DNA from 4 places in the Mixta calida genome. Region 1 is predicted to be linked to each of the others. Evidence: predicted binding sites of a transcription regulator. Region 1 holds the regulator's gene; each other region holds the start of a gene.
The links. Region 1 encodes LexA, which represses DNA repair genes until DNA is damaged. Its sites were predicted from a motif close to TNCTGTATGTACATACAGNA; they were not measured.
Positions count from the first base shown of each region.

Region 2: C2E16_RS09675 (metal-dependent hydrolase) is a predicted target of LexA. The motif match lies at 1,498-1,517, and genes of this name have one in related genera.
Region 3: C2E16_RS12930 (DinI-like family protein) is a predicted target of LexA. The motif match lies at 2,148-2,167, and genes of this name have one in related genera.
Region 4: mutH (DNA mismatch repair endonuclease MutH) is a predicted target of LexA. The motif match lies at 1,855-1,874, and genes of this name have one in related genera.

Region 1 is NZ_CP026378.1:4,023,484-4,027,695, reverse strand. Features, by position in the region: gene plsB (glycerol-3-phosphate 1-O-acyltransferase PlsB) at 1-1,222, opposite strand, end outside; gene C2E16_RS19165 (diacylglycerol kinase) at 1,351-1,719, shown strand; gene lexA (transcriptional repressor LexA) at 1,825-2,433, shown strand; gene dinF (MATE family efflux transporter DinF) at 2,537-3,859, shown strand; gene C2E16_RS19150 (CsbD family protein) at 4,084-4,212, shown strand, end outside.
Region 2 is NZ_CP026378.1:2,042,045-2,046,256, forward strand. Features, by position in the region: gene C2E16_RS09670 (L-cystine transporter) at 1-711, opposite strand, end outside; gene C2E16_RS09675 (metal-dependent hydrolase) at 891-1,478, opposite strand; gene kduD (2-dehydro-3-deoxy-D-gluconate 5-dehydrogenase KduD) at 1,603-2,364, opposite strand; gene kduI (5-dehydro-4-deoxy-D-glucuronate isomerase) at 2,388-3,224, opposite strand; gene hxpB (hexitol phosphatase HxpB) at 3,482-4,153, opposite strand.
Region 3 is NZ_CP026378.1:2,700,399-2,704,610, reverse strand. Features, by position in the region: gene C2E16_RS12940 (MliC family protein) at 41-379, shown strand; gene C2E16_RS20865 (hypothetical protein) at 562-714, shown strand; gene cspE (transcription antiterminator/RNA stability regulator CspE) at 1,180-1,392, shown strand; gene C2E16_RS20860 (hypothetical protein) at 1,672-1,815, shown strand; gene C2E16_RS12930 (DinI-like family protein) at 1,861-2,100, opposite strand; gene iraP (anti-adapter protein IraP) at 2,290-2,589, shown strand; gene C2E16_RS12920 (DUF6388 family protein) at 2,677-3,000, opposite strand; gene yedD (lipoprotein YedD) at 3,212-3,694, shown strand; gene amyA (alpha-amylase) at 3,840-4,212, opposite strand, start outside.
Region 4 is NZ_CP026378.1:3,553,881-3,558,092, reverse strand. Features, by position in the region: gene C2E16_RS16995 (YgdI/YgdR family lipoprotein) at 1-24, opposite strand, end outside; gene C2E16_RS16990 (TerC family protein) at 162-872, opposite strand; gene mutH (DNA mismatch repair endonuclease MutH) at 939-1,622, opposite strand; gene rppH (RNA pyrophosphohydrolase) at 2,308-2,835, shown strand; gene ptsP (phosphoenolpyruvate--protein phosphotransferase) at 2,848-4,212, shown strand, end outside.

The DNA.
Region 1 (4,212 bases):
GGAGGGTCATCGACAGCGTGCCGGTTTTCGGATCGAGCAGTCGGCCAGTGCGCGAACGTCCGCCTTCGACGAAATACTCCACTGAATAGCCGCGGCTGAACAGCTCGCCCAGATATTCGCGGAACACGGTGGAGTAGAGCTTATTGCCCTTGAAGGTGCGGCGAATAAAGAACGCGCCGAGACGGCGGAAGATCGGGCCAGCGGGCCAGAAGTTAAGGTTGATGCCTGCGGCGATATGCGGCGGCACCAGCCCCTGATGATAAAGCACGTAAGAAAGCAGCAGATAGTCCATATGGCTGCGGTGGCAGGGAACGTAAACCAGCCCGTGCCCGTCCAGCGCCAGCTGACGAATGCGTTCGCCGCCGCTGACGTTGATGCCCTGATAAATTTTGCTCCAGGTCCAGCCGATAACGCGGTCGGTCAGGCGGATCATCTCATACGAGAAGTCGGCCGCAATCTCTTCCATCAGCTCAATGGCGTTCTGCTGCGCTTTTTCTTGCGAAATCTTCTTGCTGCGCGCTTCGTCTTCTACCGCCTTGGCGATAGCCTGCGACTGCAACAGCTTATTAAACAGATCGTGACGCACCGGCAGACGCGGGCCGACTGCGGCCAGGCGCTGACGGGCGAAATGGATGCGCGCCACGCGCGCGAGCTTTTGCGCGATGGTTTTATCGGTGCCGTGTTCGGTGGCCATGCGGCGCAGCGATACCATTGGCGAGAAGCGAACAAAGCTGTCGCGTCCCAGCCAGAAGACGGCAAAAAACTTCTGCACTCCGTTGAGCTCGCGCAGATGCGGCGTTTGTTCGCCCTGCACTTCGCGTCCCGGCGCACGGCCGAACATCACGGATACCGGCACCATCTGCACATCCAGATCGGGATTGTTGCGGTGCAGGTCGAGGTAGTCGTGAAACAGCTTCACCGACTCCTGATTAGGCACGAAGTAGGGGAAAACGCGCGGCCCGTCATGGATAAACACATGACGCGGCAGCAGGGCGCCGTCGATCTCCAGCGGCTCCAGCGGATCGGGCAGATCGTGCAGGCGGCACTGGGTGCGCAACGCCAGAAGATCGGCCTTTGAATCGTAAGGCAATACATACATAATGGGGCGCGACGTGTCGAGGCCCAGTTCCGCGACCGGATCGCCCGGAATCGCCTTACTTTTGACTAAAAATGTAAGTGGTAAATTCAATAACTTATAATAAAGTTTACGCCAACCTGACATAGACAACATGAAGCCTCTTGTTAGCAAAGCGCGGCAAGCATACCAGAAAGCGCATTGAAGATCTGTGGTGTTGCAATTAGTGCGGCACCCTGACATTGACGTTAAACATCGCAAAGGGTTCCCCGAACATGGCAAATAACGTAACGGGCTTGACGCGCATCATTAAAGCGGCTGGCTACTCCTGGAAAGGATTGCGCGCGGCCTGGCAGCACGAAGCGGCTTTCCGTCAGGAAGCGGTGATGGCGCTGGTGGCGGTCGTCGTCGCCTGCTGGCTGGATGTCGATGCGATAACGCGCGTGCTGCTGATCGGTTCGGTCGCCCTCATTATTATTGTCGAGATCCTTAACAGCGCTATCGAAGCGGTGGTCGATCGCATCGGCAGCGAACTTCATCCGCTGGCGGGACGGGCGAAAGATATGGGCTCCGCTGCGGTTCTGCTCAGCATCATACTGGCTCTCTTTGTCTGGGCAACCTTGCTGTGGGCATATTTGCGATAGCGCTTCCGCATTCGACAAAGTGTTGTTTTTTACACTGCATTCGGTTTCCATTCCGACAATACCTGTATATACTCACAGCGACTGTATAAACAACCAGGGGGCGGGATGAAAACCTTAACGGCTCGACAGCAGCAGGTTTATGACCTGATTCGCGATCACATTAACCAAACGGGGATGCCGCCAACGCGTGCGGAAATCGCTTCCCGTCTTGGCTTCCGCTCTCCAAACGCCGCAGAAGAACATCTGAAAGCACTGGCGCGTAAAGGCGTTATTGAGATGGTGTCCGGCGCTTCGCGCGGCATCCGCCTGATGGCGGAAGAGGAAAACGGCCTGCCGTTGATTGGCCGCGTCGCCGCTGGCGAGCCGCTGCTGGCGCAGGAGCATATTGAAAGCCGTTTTCAGGTCGACCCTAACCTGTTTAAGCCTCACGCTGATTTCCTGCTGCGCGTCAGCGGCATGTCGATGAAAGATATCGGCATCGTCGACGGCGATCTGCTGGCGGTGCATAAAACGCAGGATGTGCGTAACGGCCAGGTCGTGGTGGCGCGTATTGATGATGAAGTCACGGTTAAACGCCTGAAAAAACAGGGTAACACGGTGCAACTGCTGCCGGAAAACAGTGATTTTCAGCCCATCGTGGTCGATCTGCAACAGCAAACCCTGACTATCGAAGGCCTGGCCGTCGGCGTGATTCGCAACGGCGACTGGCTCTGAAACTGATGTGGCGGCTCCTCTGCCGCCACTGAATAGCCCCTGATTCATATTTATCCGGCGATAACCGCTGTGGCCTGTCGCCATACTATTTTCGCGGATTGTCATGCAACTCTTCTCTGCAACCGATAAAAATCTCTGGCGGCTGGCGCTGCCGATGATCCTTTCCAATATTACCGTTCCTCTGCTGGGCCTGGTTGATACCGCCGTGATCGGCCATCTCGACAGCCCCGTCTATCTGGGCGGCGTCGCCGTAGGCGCGACGGCGACCAGCTTCCTGTTTATGCTGCTGCTCTTTTTACGCATGAGCACCACCGGGCTGACGGCCCAGGCGTTCGGCGCTGGCGATAAATCGGGACTGGCGCGCGCGCTGGTTCAACCCTTGCTGATCGCCGTCGTCGTCGGGCTGGCTTTTGTGCTGCTGCGCGATCCGCTTAGCGCGCTGGCGACGCGCGTCGTTGGCGGCAGCCCGGCGGTGCTGGAGCAGGCGAAGCGCTTTATCCATGTGCGCTGGCTCAGCGCGCCCGCTACGCTGGCGAATCTGGTCATTTTGGGCTGGCTGCTGGGCGTGCAGTATGCGCGGGCGCCGGTGATTTTGCTGGTGGTCGGCAACCTGGTAAATATCCTGCTCGACCTGTGGTTTGTTATCGGCCTTGGCTGGGGCGTAGCGGGCGCCGCTGCGGCAACCGCGATTGCGGAATACGTGACGCTGGCGGTCGGGCTGGGCATGGTGTGGCACCTGCTGCGCCTGCGGCAAATTACCTTCTTACAGCTGAAGCAGGGGCTGCGCGGCGATATGCGACGCCTGCTGCGCCTTAACCGCGACATTATGCTGCGCTCGCTGCTGCTGCAGCTCTGTTTTGCTTCGGTAACCGTGCTGGGCGCGCGCATGGGCAGCGATATCGTCGCGGTTAACGCCGTGCTGCTGATGTTTCTGACCTTCACCGCCTACGCGCTGGATGGCTTCGCCTATGCGGTGGAAGCGGTCTCCGGGGAAGCCTTCGGCGCCAGAGATGCCGATAAGCTGCGGCGGGTCTGGCTGGCGGCCTGTCGGCAGGCGGGCCTGGTGGCGCTGCTGTTCGCCTGTGCCTACGCGCTTTGGGGTAAAGAGCTGGTGGCGCTGTTGACCTCGCTGCCAACGTTGCAGGCGCAGGCGGATCGCTACCTTCCCTGGCAAATGCTTCTGCCGCTGGTCGGCGTCTGGTGCTATCTGCTGGACGGCATGTTTATCGGCGCAACGCGCGGGCGCGAAATGCGCAACAGCATGGCGCTGGCCGCGCTGGGTTTTGCCTTAGCGCTGGCGACGCTGCCTTATTTAGGCAACCATGGCCTGTGGCTGGCAGTAACGGTTTTTCTTATGCTGCGCGGCCTGACGCTCGGCTGGATCTGGCGTCAACACCAGCGGCGCGGCGACTGGTTCACGATTTGACACATTTATATGCGGCTGCGCTTATTACCTGAATTAACTCGTTTTTAAGGGTAATCGACAGGTTTTTCGGCGTGTTTTCAGTTCATCTGACTGAGATTACGAGCAGAAACGCCGTATTCAGCTATCATTAAAGGGTGACAAACAAGGAATCAGCGACTGTTTTCACTGAACATACAGCGCTGACAGTCTGCAAGCTGTTAACACCTAAGGTAGAGGAAATAACGATGAACAGAGACGAAGCCGGCGGTAACTGGAAACAGTTTAAAGGTAAGATGAAGGAAAAATGGGGCAAGCTGACCGATGACGACATGACCGTTATCGAAGGTAAACGCGATCAGCTTGTTGGTAAAATT
Region 2 (4,212 bases), 2.0 Mb from region 1:
CGTCAGCTTCATGATCAGACGCACCAGCTTCATCACCCACAGTTGCAGGGTGTCGATCGCTTTCAGTACGCGTTCGCCTTTTTCCCGATCGTCCTTCAGCAACTGCAGCGCCGCCACGCCGAGAAACGCGGCGAAAATCACGACGCTAATGATGGAGGTCGGGTTAGCGCCCGCCAGATCGGCAAACGGATTTTTCGGAATAAACGACAGCAGCATCTGTGGCGCGCTCAGATCGGCCACTTTGCCTGCGTAGTTTGACTGGATAGCGGAGAGACGCGCCGTTTCCTGCGCGCCCTGCACCAGACCTTCGGCGCTCAGGCCAAACAACGTGGTGACGAAAACGCCGACCAGCGCGGAAATCGCGGTGGTGAACAGCAGCACGCCGATGGTCAGCACGCTGATTTTACCCAGCGAGGAGGCGTTATGCAGACGGGCCACGGCGCTAAGGATAGAAGCGAAGACCAGCGGCATGACGATCATCTGCAATAGCTGCACATAACCGTTCCCTACCACGTTGAACCACGCGATCGATTCTTTCAGCACCGGCGCGCTGTCGCCGTAGATCAGCTGAAGCGCCAGACCAAACAGCACGCCGATCACCAGGCCGACCAGTACTTTCTTCGACAAACTCCAGCCGTTGCGGCCCAGCCTGGAGAGCACCACCAGTAAGGCGATAAACGCCAGGACATTAAGAATAAGCGGAACAGTCATCCTGTTTTCTCCATAAATATGCCCCACAGCGGGGCGGTAACGCCGCTGTGAGGCAGGGTGAAGATATTTTTATCCACGCATTAAGTGGCGTAACTGACGGAATGGTAACAGCCCGGAACGAAACAGGATTAGATCCGAATGGAATGGGTTATAACTTTTTGCATTGATTCGTCTAAAAATCAGCCTGCCCGCAGGCTAATTAACCGATCGATGCCCGACTGAACGTTATTCATTAATTTGGCGGGCCAGTCCTCCGCGCCGAAATGAGGCATGCCGGGCGGAAACCACAAGGCGCCCATCACCAGCGCCAGGCAAAAAATGCGCTCCAGCTGGTTTCCCGCTTTGGTGGTCAAGAGCGGCAGACGAAAACGCCAGCGGCAGGGCCAGAGCAGCGGCACGCCGGCGGGCGTCAGCATATCGGCGGCGATATGGCTCAGATAGCCCAATACCATGCCGTGCATGGCGTCGGTCGGCACCGGCCAGCCGTGCGGTAGATTCATCCGCAACAGCGTGACGCCGCCCAGCACCGCCAGCAGGCTATGGGTAAAGCCGCGATGGCCGAAGGCGCGCGCAATGGGCTGCGATATCCAGCGAAAGCGCTGGCCCAGCGTCGAACGAGGATGATCGATATCAGGCAGCAGGCAGGTCAGCAACACCGCCGGAATAATATGCCACCAGTCGCCGTTGGCCAGCTCTGGCGTTAACTCTGCACGTTTGGCAAATATCGCGCTGGCAATGGCGAAAATAACGTGGCCTTCGGCCGTCATGAGGATAACCTGAATACATAACTGTCAATGTATCCAGTATAGGGGATTTATACAGTAGATGGGAAGTTGTGACGCTGTAACCAAAAGTGAATATCGGACGGAGCCAGGCCCCGTCCGGTAAGGTTTAGCGCGCCAGCCAGCCGCCATCGACCGCCAGCGTATAGCCGTTTACGTAATCAGAAGCGGATGAGGCGAGGAACACCACCGGCCCCATCATATCGTCCGGCTTGCCCCAGCGCCCGGCCGGAATGCGACCGAGAATTTCCTGGCTGCGGCCTTCATCGTTGCGCAGCTGTTCCGTGTTGTTGGTCGCCATATAGCCCGGCGCGATGGCGTTCACATTGATATTATGCGCCGCCCACTCGTTAGCCATCAGGCGCGTCAGGCCCATCACCGCGCTTTTCGATGCGGTGTAAGAAGGCACGCGGATGCCGCCCTGGAAAGAGAGCATCGAGGCGATATTGATAATCTTGCCGCCGTTGCCCTGCTTAATAAACTGACGCGCCACCGCCTGCGACATAAAGAATACCGTTTTGCTGTTGATATTCATCACGTCGTCCCAGTCTTTTTCGCTGAACTCAATCGCGTCCTGACGACGGATGATGCCAGCGTTGTTCACCAGAATGTCGATGCGGCCAAAAGCCGCCACCGCCTGTTCCACCACCTGCGGAATGCAGCTGCTGTCCATCAGATCGGCATTAATGTTGACGAAGCGGCGGCCGGTCGCTTCAACCAGACCCGGCGTGTCGTCGGCGCCGGAGTGGTTCACGCCGACAATATCGCAGCCCGCCTGCGCCAGCCCGACGGCCATGCCCTGGCCCAGACCGGTGTTGCAGCCGGTGATCAGCGCGACTTTGCCTTCCAGATTAAATGCATTGAGAATCATGAGTTCGCTTCCTTCTGTCACCATTAACGCAGTTCACTGACTTTGACGTGATCCATATCGTCAAACACCTGGTTTTCACCCACCATACCCCAGATAAAGGTATAGCGTTTGGTGCCGACGCCGGCGTGAATCGACCAGCTGGGAGAGATCACCGCCTGTTCGTTATGCACCAGCAGGTGACGCGTCTCCTGCGGCTGGCCCATCATATGAAACACCGCCGTTTCATCATCCATATCGAAGTAAAAATAGACTTCCATACGGCGTTCGTGGGTATGGCAGGGCATGGTGTTCCACAGACTGCCTTCATCCAGTTTGGTGAGGCCCATGGTCAGCTGACAGGTGGGCAGCACGTCCGGCACGATAAATTTGTTGATGGTGCGGCGGTTGCTGGTGGCGGCGTCGCCCAGCGTCGTGGGAGAGGCTTCCTCCAGCGTGATTTTCTTGTCGGGATAACGCGTATGCGCCGGCGCGCTGTTGTAATAGAACTTCGCGGGACGGCTGGCGTCGATGCTTTTAAACACCACGGACTGCGCGCCCATGCCGACATAGAGCGCCTGCTCGTTGCCGATCTCCCAAGCTTTGCCGTCAACCTCGATCAGGCCCGGCCCGCCGATATTGATTACGCCCAGTTCGCGACGCTCCAGGAAGTAGCTGACGCCGAGCTGCTTGCCCACTTCGCTGCCGATGGCGACGCTGTTGCTGACCGGCATCACGCCGCCGACGATAATGCGGTCGATGTGGCTGTAGGTCATGGTGTAATTATCGGCATCGAAAATCTTTTCGATGAGGAATTCACGCCGCAGGCCAGCTGTATCAAGCTGACGGGCATGGTCGCTGTGAATGCTTTGACGGACTTGCATGTCGATGCCTCTCTGACGTTACAAACGTGTAAAGGTGATGTGTAACCTGTGTCGTGAGCAGCATGATAGGCCCGACGGGAACGCAATTCAATAAAAATGAAATGCTGTTTTATTTATTTTGTATGCTGGATCATATTTGCGAGAAAAAGTCCCGGCGGCTTATCTGAAAACGGGGCAGAGCGGAGGAGAGGCTGATTACCGGCTGCGCTGAAAAGAAAATCCCGCCTGTCTTGCGGCAGACGGGAACAGAAAGACGATTAATAACCTTTGATATGCTGCGGGGTTAACGCAACAAGCGAATCGAGTTTGACATCGGCCAACGCCCAGCGCGGATCATCGCGGTACTCTTCCGCAGGCACCACGATAGATCGCATACGCGCCGCTTTGGTAGCGATCATGCCGTTAAAGGAATCCTCCAGCGTCACGCAGTTTAACGGATCCACGCCCAGCTGGGCGGCAGCGTCGAGATAGACCTGCGGATGCGGTTTGCTCCAGGGCAGCGATTCCGCCGAAGCCAGCGTGTCGAAATAGTCGCGCAGATTAAACAGCGTTAGTACTTTCTCCAACATATGCAGCGGCGAAGCTGAGGCCAGACCTACTTTCAGCCCCTGCGCCCGGCAGAGCTGCAGCGCCTGCTCTACGCCCGGCAACAGCGGTTTTTTCTCTTCTACCAGATTGATGGCGCGCGCAATGATGCGATCGGTGACTTCCTGTTGGCTCGGCCCGCTCCACGGCAGCGTTTCATACCACATGCGCACCACCTGATCGATACGCAGCCCCAGCGTATCGGGCAGTTCGCTCCGGCGCGACAGATCCACATTCAGGGTGGCAAATACGTCCAGTTCGGCCTGATCCCACAGCGGTTCAGAATCGATCAGCAGGCCATCCATATCAAATATTGCAGCCAGTACAGGTCGGGTATAGGTCATACAAAGCTCCGGTTGACAGTTTAATTCACCATAGCATGAAGACCATCAGCAGGCATGCC
Region 3 (4,212 bases), 1.3 Mb from region 1:
ATACTTATGTACCGTAAATAACCTTGCTTGAGGGACAGCTATGTATAAACGTTATTTCGGTGTGGCGATCGCGGCAGTCATGCTGACCGGATGTAGTTCCAGCATTACCTTGCCGGGCGGCGGCAAAAACGAAACGATCCATGCCACTTATCAGTGTGATGATGGTCAGTCGTTGGATGTCACCTACTATAATCAGGAGCCGAACAGGCTGGCAGTAGTAAAAAAAGGGCCGCAGCCGACCATCGTTATGGCGAATGTCATTGCCGGCAGCGGCGCGAAATATGTGGGCAACGCCTATGAGTGGTGGACGAAGGGCAACAGCGGCACCTTCACTCAGCTGATGGGCAATAAAGCCACCGAGTGTAAAAGCGCGCGCTAAGCGTTGCGACGGGCGCCTGCCACAGGCGCACCATAACAGGAGCACCAGCAGCGATTACGGCTGTCGCTACGTTAAGATGAAAGTGGTGTTCCTGTTCTGTTCTGAAAAAGCGCGCCATGGTTTGCCCTCATGATGGTTATCGCTCTGCTACGATCCAATAAGCGATAAAATCTGGAGGCTTTATGAACAAACGTATCCTTTTTGCCATCCTTGCGGTCGCCTTCTTTACAGGCGCCATCTTGCGCTGGTCATCGGGCGGAACGGCATTTGGTCTGATGTTTCTGTTTTTAGCGGCGGCGGCGGCCTGGTTCAGCTTCAAATCCCGCGGAAAATAAATGGCGGCCGCCATTTCAGCGTAGTTGTAGTGATTTAGCGCGGCGCCAGGCTTTTAAAAGAGAATAAACCGGTTGCGCTGCGTTATTTATCGACGTTTCTTTACTTTCGATAAGGCCGTAATTCTCGCGCAATAGCTCAATCCGTCGTGTTTTTAGCAGGGCGGGGTGGACGTTTCTTTACAATGAATGGCGTGGCGGAAAAAAATCTCTTTTTGTTTTGCAGGCTTAGGCGTGCAGAAAGATTTGAAAATAAAGCTTGCGCTCAACGGGCTTCCATGAGTAAATGGCGCATCGGTTTGGAAGACAGACCTTATGAAAGCAGTTTTAGTAAAGCAGTCCTCATTTAAAGCGTTATCTCAGATACCCCTTCTTCGTGAGCCTCTTCTAAGTGCCCAATAAGTATTCTCTGCAATACAGACCTTTTATGCCACACAAGCTGGCTCCTCAATAAAGAAGGAAGTATCTATGTCTAATAAAATGACTGGTTTAGTAAAATGGTTCAACGCTGAAAAAGGCTTCGGTTTTATCTCTCCTGAAGACGGCAGCAAAGATGTATTCGTACATTTCTCTGCTATCCAGAGCAACGATTTCAAAACCCTTGATGAAGGTCAGAAAGTGCAGTTCTCTGTTGAGAACGGCGCGAAAGGCCCTTCAGCAACTAACGTTGTTGCGCTGTAAGACGCCTTCGTCTTAATCCCCTTCCGATAGCGATGACGGTAATACCTGAGCAGTGAAGGTGAAGCGTTAAGGCAATGACGACAGCGTGACCTCAAATACGGTGGATAATGCATTTGCCGGTTTGAAAGAAAAAGCCCACTTCGGTGGGCTTTTTTTATGCCTGCAAAAGGGTGAGTTTCGTCAACTGTGACATCAGCGGCAAGAGAAACATTTGTCCATCGGACAGGTGCGGCGACAGCCTATACTCATAAAGCCCCTGTCGGGCTACTGGAGGTTATGATGTCAGAGCGTCCTGATGCAGTCGATCCGCTGGAAGATGATGAGCCGGTACCGCAAACGCCTGATGAGATCGCAGACGATGACGGTGTCGATCCGCTGGAAGATGAGGATGAAGACGACCCGGACCCAAGCCAGGTCATCTAACCAAAAAAAACCGCCCCAAAGGGCGGTTTTTTATTGGGCTGAGGCTTATTCCGCCACCAGCCACATATCCGCTTCGTCAAACATCTCTTCAACGATGCGGATAATAATCGATTTGTCGCTTTTGCTGGCATCGCTTTCGATAGCGTTACGCTGCATCGCTTTGGCTTTCACCTCGGCATCCGGGAAAGTGCGATGAATACGTTTTTGCAGCTCTTCCAGAATAAGTTCGTGCGCGCCAGGCAAGCCGGCAACATTGCGCTTGTCATAAATGAGTTCAACAAACATGGGTAGCAATCCTCTTGATTCCGCACCGCGTGAAGCGCCAGCTATCATACTGGATAAGTAAACAGTATCAAATGCATTTTTCACGCCTTACGATAAGAAAATCACGCTTTCTCCTCTTTCCGTATTGTCCTATACAGACAGAAGCTATCTGATGTTAGTGTCGGCTACACAAACAGAGGGAGAAGAATGATGAAAAATCTCGTTATCGATATTTTAATGAAGTTGGCAAAAATGGATGTGGAAGCCAAGGAGATCACCGCGCAGGTTGAGGCGCAGTCGCTGTTGATTGCAGCGCTGCTGCTGACGGCGGGAAAAGAGGGCTCAGACGACATTGAAACCAATATCAATAATGCCATTGTCGCCGCCACCCACGCCTCGTCAGATGTGGTGCAGTCGGATGTCGATCTGCTGCTGACCCATATCAACCGGTTGCTGGCGGTAACGCGTTACGTTGATGAAGCCTCTGCGCCGACGCAGCAGAAAATGTAATACGGTAGTCAGGTTCTGTCCGCCACTCGACGCGGAGACAGGCCGCGTTGAGCGGCCTGTCGCTGTCGCGCAGAAGCGATTAACGGACTACAGTTGGTTTTTCTCGCAAAATGCTTCCCATGTCATGCCCAGCGCGGCGGCATGCTCTTTGAGATAGCATTCGATCGCCTGCATCGCTATTTCTTTATCCGGCTCCGCCAGCTGGATGGAAAACAGAATCGCATCCTGGTTTCTGGCACGAAGAAACGAGGCGTAAAGCCTGTCCGCCTGCATGCTGCGGTACTGCGGCAGCGACATATTCATTGCGTCCGCGTCTTCCTGTTTCAAATCATCCAGCGCCGCCTGAAAATCAGGATGAGCGGATAAAAACATCGAGCGGGCGATCGCGTAATATTCCTGGGGCGTTTTCATGAAAGTGACCTGTGAATCAAAATGGCTTTAAGTGTAACCTGACATGGCCCGACTGTCAGGAAAGGGCCGCTTGATTGCAGGAATGTTGTCCAGACGGCGAGAGATCGGAGGATACTGCTTCATGTTCACGCGCTGAGGGGCCTAAGCATCTTGCGCAGCCCAGGGGAAAATTATAACGTAGCCGCCATTGAACGAAGGTTAGGGAGCCAGAATGAAAAAGTGGATGCTGTTGGGCGCGCTGGCGCTGACGGGCTGTGCGCAGATTACTCAATACCAGCAGGCGGTGAAAACGCCGGCGCCGGCCAGCCTACAGGGTTACTGGCAAACTACCGGCCCGCAACGCGGCCTGATCAGCGACCGGGCGTTGGGCAGCCTGATTATTACCGCGCAGGGCGACACGCTGGACTGTCGTCAATGGCAGCGGGTGATTGCCAAGCCGGGCAAGCTGACGCTGCTGGATGGGCAATACGTCAACGTCAATAAACAGCTGCGTGTGATGCCGCTGGAGCTGGATGGCGACGAGCTGCACTACGACAAGCTGACGTTGAAAAAAGTGGATCAGCCTACGCTGGAATGCCAGCAGGCGCTGGAACAAATGCGTGCGCAGCCGGATGCGACGGTTATCCAAAATATCGAGCCGCAAAATATGCGCGCCGTTTTCGCTGAGCAACCGTCGACCCAGACGCAGCAGTAAGTTCACATCATGACGCGCCCTGGCGCGTCATGGCTTTTTCGCTGCTCGCTTTCCTTTATCCGTCTTCATAGCCGAACTTTTCCTTATCCGGGCTTCGTTATTGATCCCTTTACCAGTAGCGCTCTGCTTGCCGCCTCCCTGCGCCTTATGCTTCCAGCGTATCCGCTTTTACCCAGACGCTGACGCTGCCCGCGTTGCAATAAAACAGCGCGCCGCCGCTCTCATCCAGCGTAACCTCCTCCTGGCGATGACCGAGATAGTCGTGCCAGGCGCTCCCCGCGAACGTTGCGCCCAGTGTAACCTGTTTTTCGCCATCGTCGCCGTTGGAGAGCACCACCACGCAGCCCGGATGCTCCGCCGTACCGCTGCGGCTGAAGGCGATACAGTTAACGTGATCGAAATAGTCGGTCTGCGCCCCGTGCGCATAGCGCTGTCGTGCGCGGATCAGCGCTTCCAGTTCCGCCACTGCCGGCATCTCAACGGTGTACTGCTCGCCCGTGTCGCCGTCATCCTGATAG
Region 4 (4,212 bases), 470 kb from region 1:
AGCCGCGCCCATTATCCGCTTCATTGCCAGTTTTCTCCTGCCTGTTCAACACAACTAAACAGTGTAGTAATAAAACATCGGCTGCCCAGGATTAATCGCATAATTCCGAAAAGTGAAAAAGCGAAAATATCCGGCCGTAGCCGGACAGGAGAATGACAGGTTTACTGCGGGGCTTTTTTGCTGCGCATCAAATTCAGGCACTCTACGGCCATTGAGAAGAACATGGCGAAGTAGATATAGCCTTTCGGCACATGAATATTGAAGCTTTCCAGAATCAGCGTGAAGCCGACCAGAATCAGGAAAGCGAGCGCCAGCATTTTGACGGAAGGATGACGATCGACGAACTCGCCGATGCTTTTCGCAGCGAACATCATCACGCCCACGGCGATAATGACCGCCGCCATCATAATAAACAGGTGATCGGAGAGGCCCACGGCCGTGATAACGGAATCGAGGCTGAAGATAATATCCAGCACCATGATTTGCGCGATGGCGCCGACAAAGGAGTGAACGTTGGTTTTATGCTCCTCGCTGCCGCCTTCGATGCTTTCATGGATCTCCATGCTCGACTTCCACAGCAGGAACAGCCCGCCGCCCAGCAGAATCAAATCGCGCGCGGAGAAAGGATGATCCATCAGGGTAAACAGCGGATTGGTCAGCTTCACTACCCAGGCGATAGAGGCAAGCAGGCCGAGGCGCATAAGCATCGCGCCCATCAGGCCGATACGACGCGCGCTGTTCTGCTGATTTTTCGGGAGTTTGGCGACAACCAGAGAAAGAAAAATAATATTGTCGATGCCCAGCACGATTTCCAGAATGGTGAGCGTGCCGAGAGCCAGCCAGGCATTGGGATCTGCAATCCAGTCGAACATTGTAACATCGCATCCTAAACGAAAGATAAACGATGATTATACGCATCGTCTTTCGTCTGGGAAATGTTAAAGCAAAAAATGGCGCGCCAGCAGCGGGGCGGTAAAGCTTTTCTTCAGATAAAAGCCGCGCGGCAGCGTCATGATTGGTTCGCCATGTTCACCGATACCTTCGGTCAGCGCTTTGCTGTTGGCCGCTTTCGGACGTATCTGCAACACTTCGCCGTGGCGGGCGGTGATGCGCTCTACCTGACCGAGCACCATCATATCCATCAATTCTTCCCAGTCGCGCCGCAGCAGATCTTCCTCTTCCGGCGAGGGGCTCCAGAGCAGCGGCGCGCCGACGCGGCGCGTCGCCAGCGGCAGCGCGCGATCTCCCTCAACCGGAATCCACAACACGCGCGCCAGCTTATGGCGTACATGACTGTTCTCCCAGGTGACCCCGCTGTTGCCGGTGAGCGGCGCGACGCAGACGAAGGTGGTCTCCAGCGGACGGCCCTGCGCGTCAACAGGAATGGTTTTCAACTCTACGCCAAGATGGGCGAAATCGCGTTCCGGCTTGCTGCCGGCGCTGGCGCCTAAATGTATCTCCAGCAGCATGCCGACCCACCCTTTATCGCGGCGCAAATCGGCGGGCGTTGGAATGCCCGCCTGCTGGGCCAGCTCGCTCAGCGTATAGCCAGCCAGCGCCTGCGCGCGCGTCAGCAGTTCCGCTTCATTTTCGGGTGGCGCTGATAAAAACCGTGTCGTCATAAAAAGCCTGTTAGTTGATCAAAAAATAACCATCTCTGTTTTGCCTGTCGGCGGCGGTCTCACAGAAGAAAAAGCGGGGGAATAATAGCATGATTACCCTTGGGTTTTTATCTGGACGATCCTGCGACGCGGCAAAGGGCCGTACTGTTTTACCCACATTGTCACCGACAATGAACAGGATCTTACCCGTAGTTATCCACAGAAAACTGGGATAACTCAGTTTTTTCGCACATACTGGTTCCATTTACAGCCTTGACGGAGGCTCTTTTTGCTGGGTGAGGCCATTTTGTGCGTAACTTTATGGCATATTCTGTGGATAAAAACATCGGTGTTTGATCTTTCGCCAGTAAAGGATCTTTTTATCTTTTGAAGCCGGGTCGGGAATCGATCACGGCCTGGGTTTGATATTTAATTTATTGATATTAAATCTATTTTATAGAAGATCTTACGGCGGGCAATGACGGTTTTTTGCAGCTTTTCCCGGCCGTTTACCATGTTCTGCACAAAGCTATCCACAGAAAAAGTGAATAAAATGGGATGTTTTAGCCGGTCTCTGTTTATAACTATGATGAAATCTGTGAGTTATCCCAATGTTATGCGTTATGCACAGCCGCAAGCAGTGGTTTACCGCCTGTAAGGAGTATGAAACAATCAGACTATCTGAATTTCAGTTTGAGGTAGTCCCGTGATCGACGATGATGGCTACCGCCCAAATGTTGGTATTGTAATCTGTAACAGGCAGGGGCAGGTATTATGGGCCCGGCGTTTCGGACAGCATTCCTGGCAGTTCCCGCAGGGGGGCATCAATCCAGGAGAAACTGCGGAACAGGCTATGTACCGTGAACTCTTTGAAGAAGTCGGTTTGCACCGTAAAGATGTCCGCCTGCTTGCTTCTACCCGAAACTGGTTACGTTATAAGTTGCCAAAACGTTTGGTGCGTTGGGACACGAAGCCGGTATGTATCGGCCAGAAACAGAAGTGGTTTCTTCTGCAGTTGATGTGCAATGACGCCGATATCAACATGCAAACCAGCAGCACGCCGGAATTTGACGGCTGGCGCTGGGTCAGCTTTTGGTATCCTGTTCGTCAGGTGGTCTCGTTTAAGCGCGATGTTTACCGCCGCGTAATGAAAGAGTTTGCCAGCGTCGTCATGCCGCTGCAGGAGAGTGCAACGCAGCGCAATTCGCCTGCTTATCGACGAAAAAGAGGTTAAGCCACGCTGATGATGCTGACTCAGTTGCGTGAGATTGTAGAGAAAGTGGCGGCCGCGCCGCGTCTGGATGAGGCGTTGGAGATCCTGGTGAACGAAATCTGTTTCGCCATGGAAACCGAAGTCTGCTCTATTTATCTCGCCGATCACGATCGTCGTTGCTATTACCTCATGGCGACGCGCGGGCTGAAAAAGCCGCGCGGCAAGATCGTCACGCTGGCATTCGATCAGGGCATCGTCGGGCTGGTAGGGCGACTGGCGGAACCGATCAACCTCGCCGACGCGCAGAGTCATCCCAGCTTCAAATTCATTCCTTCGGTTAAAGAGGAACGTTTCCGCTCCTTCCTCGGCGTGCCGATCATTACGCGCCGCCAGCTGCTTGGCGTGCTGGTAGTGCAGCAGCGCGAACATCGTCAGTTTGACGAAAGCGAAGAATCTTTTCTGGTGACGCTCGCCACGCAGATGGCCACGCTGATCACTCAGTCCCAGCTCAGCCAGCTGTTCGGCCACTTCCGTCAGAAGCGCGTGCGCGCGCTGGCGGCGGCGCCTGGGGTCGCGGTCGCGCCCGGCTGGGTCGACAATACTCAGCCTTCTCTGGAGCATGTGTTCGCCGCCTCGACGCTGGATGTCGCGCGCGAGCGCGAGCGGCTATCGCTGGCGATGGGCGAGGCGAGCAATGAATTCCGCCGCTTCAGCAAGCGCTTCAGCGCCAGCGTGCAGAAAGAGAGCGCCGCCATTTTCGATCTTTACTCCCACCTGCTTAGCGACGCGCGCCTGAAACAGGATCTCTTTGCCGAGATCGAGGGCGGATCGGTCGCTGAATGGGCGGTGAAAAAGGTTATTGAGAAGTTCGCTGCGCAGTTCGCCAGCCTGCAGGACAGCTACCTGCGCGAGCGCGCGGGCGATTTGCGCGTGCTGGGTCAGCGCCTGCTGTTCCACCTTGATGATACGTTACAGGGCACCAATGCCTGGCCGGAGCGCTTTGTGCTGGTGGCGGACGAGCTGACGGCCACCACGCTGGCGGAGCTGCCGCAGGAGCGTCTGGCGGGCGTGGTGGTGCGCGACGGTGCCGCCAACTCGCATGCCGCGATCCTGGTGCGCGCGATGGGCATCCCGACGGTGATGGGCGCCGATATTCTGCCGGAAATGCTCGATAAGCGGTTGCTGATCGTCGACGGCTACCGCGGCGAACTGCTGATCGATCCTGAACCGGTGCTGATCCATGAGTATCAGCGGCTGGTCAGTGAGGAGAACGCGCTAAGCCGGCTGGCGGAAGATGACGTCGAACAGCCTGCCGAGCTGAAAAGCGGCGAACGTATTCAGGTGATGCTGAACGCGGGCCTCAGCGCCGAACATGAGCAGGCGATGGACAACTGGGTG